Regions from separate parts of the Actinocorallia libanotica genome, predicted to be linked through region 2. Evidence: predicted binding sites of a transcription regulator. Region 2 holds the regulator's gene; the other holds the start of a gene.

Region 1 (2,450 bases), on a different contig from region 2:
TGAGCCGCAGCGCCTCCTCGGGCAGGACGACGTCGCCCTCCTCCAGGCCCGCCTTCTCCAGCTGCCGGGGCAGCAGGTGGTCGCGGGCGATGGTGACCTTCTCGTCCTCGGTGTAGCCGTCGAGGGTCACCAGCTCCATCCGGTCCAGCAGCGGGCCGGGGATGGTCTCCAGGGAGTTGGCGGTCGCCAGGAACAGCACGTCCGACAGGTCGAGCTCGACCTCGAGGTAGTGGTCGCGGAACGTGTGGTTCTGCGCCGGGTCGAGGACCTCCAGCAGCGCGGCCGTCGGGTCGCCCCGGTAGTCGGCGCCGACCTTGTCGATCTCGTCGAGCAGGACGACCGGGTTCATCGAGCCGGCCTCCTTGATCGCGCGGACGATCCGGCCGGGCAGCGCGCCCACGTACGTGCGCCGGTGGCCGCGGATCTCGGCCTCGTCGCGCACGCCGCCGAGCGCCACGCGCACGAACGAACGCCCCATCGCGCGGGCGACGGACTCGCCCAGCGACGTCTTGCCGACTCCGGGCGGGCCCGCGAGGGCCAGCACGGCACCGGAACGGCGGCCTCCGACGGCTCCAAGGCCGCGCTCGGCGCGCTGCTTGCGCACGGCCAGGTACTCGATGATGCGTTCCTTCACGTCGTCGAGTCCCGCGTGGTCGGCGTCCAGGACCTCACGCGCGCCCGCGATGTCGTAGGCGTCTTCCGTACGCTCGTTCCACGGCATTTCCAGGACGGTGTCGAGCCACGTGCGGATCCAGCCGCCCTCGGGTGAGGCCTCGCTGGAGCGTTCGAGCTTGTCGACCTCCTTGAGCGCCGCCTTCTCCACCTTCTCCGGAAGGTCCGCGGCCTCGATGCGGGCCCGGTAGTCCTCCTCCTCGCCGTCGCCATCGGCGTCGCCGTTGAGCTCGGAGAGCTCCTTGCGGACGGCCCGCAGCTGCTGCTTGAGCAGGAACTCGCGCTGCTGCCTGTCGATGCCCTCCTGGACGTCCTTGCGGATGGTCTCGGCGACGTCCAGCTCCGCCAGGTGGTCGCGGGCCCAGCCGATCACGAGGTCGAGCCGCTCCAGCACGTCGACGGTCTCCAGCAGCTGGATCTTCTGCTCGACCGTGAGGTACGGCGCGTACCCGGCCTGGTCGGCCAGGACCGAGGGGTCGTCGATCTGCTGGATGATGTCCACCAGCTGCCAGGAACCCCGGTGCTGCAGGATCGCCTGGACCAGCCCCTTGTACTCCTTGGCGGGCTTCTCCGCGCCGGCGGCCTCGGGGATCTCCACGACGGTCCCCTCGACCCACAACGCCGCGCCCGGCCCGGTCGTCCCGGTGCCGATCCGCACCCGGGAAACGGCCCTGACCACGGCCCCCTGCTCCCCGCCGGGCAGCCGCCCCTCCTGCTCCACCACGCCGAGCACGCCGATCGCCGGATACCTCCCGTCGCTGCGGGGCACCAGCAGCACCCGGGGCTTCCCGCCCCCGCCCGCCGCCCGCGCGGCCTCGATCGCCGCCCGGACCTCCCCGTCGCCCAGCTCCAGCGGAACCACCATGCCGGGCAGCACGACCGCGTCGTCCAGCGGCAGCACGGGCACCGTCAGCTTCTCGCTCATTCCACTCCCCAGTCACGTTTCTTGAGTCACTAGCACTCAAGAACCCAGAGCGAGGTTTCATTCCTTCCCGCTGTTCGCTCACAGCGATCGCCCCCGATTCCCGACGGACCTACAGTGATCTCCATGAGCGTCCCCCCGGCGGACGGTCCCCTGTCGGACCACGAGTCACGTCTCCTCATCGGCCTGCTCCGGCGCTTCTGCGACCACGAGATGGACCAAGGCGAGCGCTGGCGGCTGTCCACGGACCACGGACCGGTCCACGTCCTGATCCAGCGGGCTCCCCTCCCAGGCGTCCCCCTTTCGGACCATGACGATCTGGACGCCTGGCTCGCCGCCCATCCGGGTGAGACGGCGGACCGGGCGTGATCACCTGTAAGGGCTTCGCCCTGCTCCTGAGCGGCTGCTCCACCGCGGCGATTCCATCCCGCCGAACTCCGCCCTGGGGCGGCTTCCGTCCCTCATGAGGTTGCCGCGCGGGTCGCGCGGGCGGCCAGGTCGACGAGGTAGGCGCGGAGTTCCGGGGGGTCGTGGACCTCGAAGGGGCAGCCGAGGACGAGCAGTCTCGCCGCCAGCCATTCCAAGGTGTCGGAGGGGCCGTGCAGGCGGCAGGTGCGGTCGTCGATGCGGTGGAAGGCGTCGGCGGGGAGGCCGAGCTTCCGGGATGCCTCCGTCGCGGAAAGGCGGAGGGTCGCCACGACCTCGTAGGTGGGCGCCGAGGAGTACAGCTTGCGGGTGACGAACGCGGCGGCGTCCTCGCCCGGGGGTACGCGTGACGGAACCCGGACGCCGGTGGGGCGGGGTTCGCCGATGCGGTCGGTGCGGAAGACACGCCAGTCGTCGCGGTCGTTGTCGT
Region 2 (2,450 bases):
CCGCCGCGGCCAGGACATCGAGTCCGAGGTGACGCTGACGTTCTCCGAGTCGCTCGAAGGCATCACGGTCCCGCTGCGGCTGTCCTCCGAGGCCCCGTGCCCGACGTGCCGGGGCACCGGCGCCAAGGCCGGGACGCTGCCGAAGGTCTGCCCGCACTGCGAGGGCACCGGCCAGGAGACCCGCAACATGGGCGGCTTCGGGTTCGCCGAGCCGTGCAGCCGGTGCCACGGGCGCGGCATGGTCGTCGACGACCCCTGCGGCACCTGCCGGGGCAGCGGACGGGCCATGAGCACCCGCACCATCCAGGCCAGGGTCCCGGCCGGCGTCAAGAACGGCCAGACCATCCGGCTCAAGGGCAAGGGCGCGCCCGGCGAGAACGGCGGCCAGTACGGCGACCTCCTGGTCAAGCTCAAGGTCACCCCGCATCCGGTGTTCGGCCGCGAGGGCGACAACCTGACGGTCACCGTGCCGGTGACGTTCCCGGAGGCCACGCTCGGCGGCGAGATCCTCGTGCCGGTGCACGGCGGCCAGCCGGTGAAACTGCGCATCCCGGAGGGCACCCCGAACGGGCGCACCTTCCGGGTGAGGGGCCGCGGGGCGACCCGCCGCGACGGCACCAAGGGCGACCTCCTCGCCACCGTGGAGGTGCAGGTCCCGCAGAAGCTCAGCGATGACGAACGCGACGCGCTGGAGCGCTTCGCCCGGAGCCACCGCGGTGAGGAGTTGCGGGACGACCTCGTGAGACAAGCCAAGGAGGGGTAGTGAACCTTCCTGACGACACCCCTGTCTACGTCATCTCGATCGCGGCGCAGCTGTCGGGGCTCCACCCGCAGACGCTGCGCACCTACGACCGGATGGGGCTGGTGTCGCCCGGCCGCACGTCCGGCCGCGGTCGACGCTACTCCATGCGCGACATCGTCATGCTGCGCGAGATCCAGCGCCTCTCCCAGGAGGAGGGCGTCAACCTCGCGGGCATCCAGAAGATCCTCGAACTCCAGAACGCCAACGAAGAACTCCACGCGGAGATGAAGCGGTTGCGGCGGATGGTCGAGGAGCTCGGCAACGAACTCGAATCCACCCGAGCCGTGGCGGCGCGGCTGGCCCAGCTGCGCGGGGAGAGCCGCGGCGGAGACCTCGTGCCGATCAGGCAGGCCGGGGTCGTCATCTGGCGGCAGCAGGAATCCGGGGGCTGAAGATGGACTACAAACTGACGAACAAGAGCCAGGAGGCGGTCTCCGTCGCCGTGCGCCGGGCCGCCTCGGAGGGCAGCCCGCAGGTGGAGCCCGCACACCTGCTCGCCGCCCTGCTGGCCCAGCAGGACGGCACGACCGTGCCGCTGCTGGAGGCGGTCGGCGCCGATCCGGCCGTCGTCCGCCGCCGCACCGAGGAGCTGCTGGAGCAGCTGCCCAAGGCCAAGGGCTCGACGGTCGCCGCGCCGCAGAGCTCGCGCCCGCTGCTGGCGGCGCTCAACACCGCGGCGTCACGGGCCCGGCAGCTCCAGGACGAGTACGTCTCGACCGAGCACCTGCTGGTGGGCCTGGCCACCGACGGCGGGCAGTCCGCCACGCTGCTGCGCGAGCAGGGCGCCACGCCCGACGCGCTGCTCGACGCCTTCGAGAAGGTGCGCGGGCACGCCCGGGTCACCAGCGAGAACCCCGAGGACACCTACCAGTCGCTGGAGAAGTTCGGCGTCGACCTCACCGCCAGCGCGCGGGAGGGCAAACTCGACCCGGTGATCGGCCGCGACGCCGAGATCCGGCGCACCGTCCAGGTGCTGTCGCGGCGCACCAAGAACAACCCGGTGCTCATCGGCGAGCCCGGCGTCGGCAAGACGGCCGTCGTCGAGGGGCTGGCGCAGCGGATCGTCGCGGGCGACGTGCCCGAGTCGCTGCGCGACAAGCGGCTGATCGCCCTCGACCTGTCGGCGATGGTGGCGGGCGCGAAGTTCCGCGGCGAGTTCGAGGAGCGGCTCAAGGCCGTCCTCAACGAGATCAAGCAGTCCGAAGGCCAGATCATCACCTTCATCGACGAGCTGCACACCATGGTCGGGGCGGGCGCGGCCGAGGGCGCGATGGACGCGGGCAACATGCTCAAGCCCATGCTGGCCCGCGGCGAGCTGCGCATGATCGGCGCGACCACCCTCGACGAGTACCGCGAGCGCATCGAGAAGGACCCGGCGCTGGAGCGGCGCTTCCAGCAGGTGCTGGTGGACGAGCCGACCGTCGAGGACTCCGTGGCGATCCTGCGCGGGCTCAAGGGCCGGTACGAGGCGCACCACCAGGTGCAGATCTCCGACTCGGCGCTGGTGGCGGCCGCGACGCTGTCCGACCGGTACATCACCTCCCGGTTCCTGCCCGACAAGGCCATCGACCTGGTGGACGAGGCGGCGTCCCGGCTCCGGATGGAGATCGACTCCCGTCCGGTGGAGATCGACGCCCTCCAGCGCACC

Evidence for each region. Region 2 encodes HspR, which represses chaperone genes until heat shock. Its sites were predicted from a motif close to ANTTGAGTCNNNNNGACTCAANT; they were not measured.
Region 1: a site for HspR is predicted at 1,617-1,639, ahead of lon (endopeptidase La). Genes of this name have one in related genera too.

Annotation. Positions count from the first base shown of each region.
Region 1 covers NZ_BAAAHH010000003.1:268,316-270,765, reverse strand. Annotated here, with positions in the region: gene lon (endopeptidase La) at 1-1,597, opposite strand, end outside; gene ABD140_RS06495 (hypothetical protein) at 1,721-1,963, shown strand; gene ABD140_RS06490 (helix-turn-helix transcriptional regulator) at 2,056-2,450, opposite strand, start outside.
Region 2 covers NZ_BAAAHH010000008.1:74,237-76,686, reverse strand. Annotated here, with positions in the region: gene dnaJ (molecular chaperone DnaJ) at 1-763, shown strand, start outside; gene ABD140_RS12520 (heat shock protein transcriptional repressor HspR) at 763-1,194, shown strand; gene clpB (ATP-dependent chaperone ClpB) at 1,197-2,450, shown strand, end outside.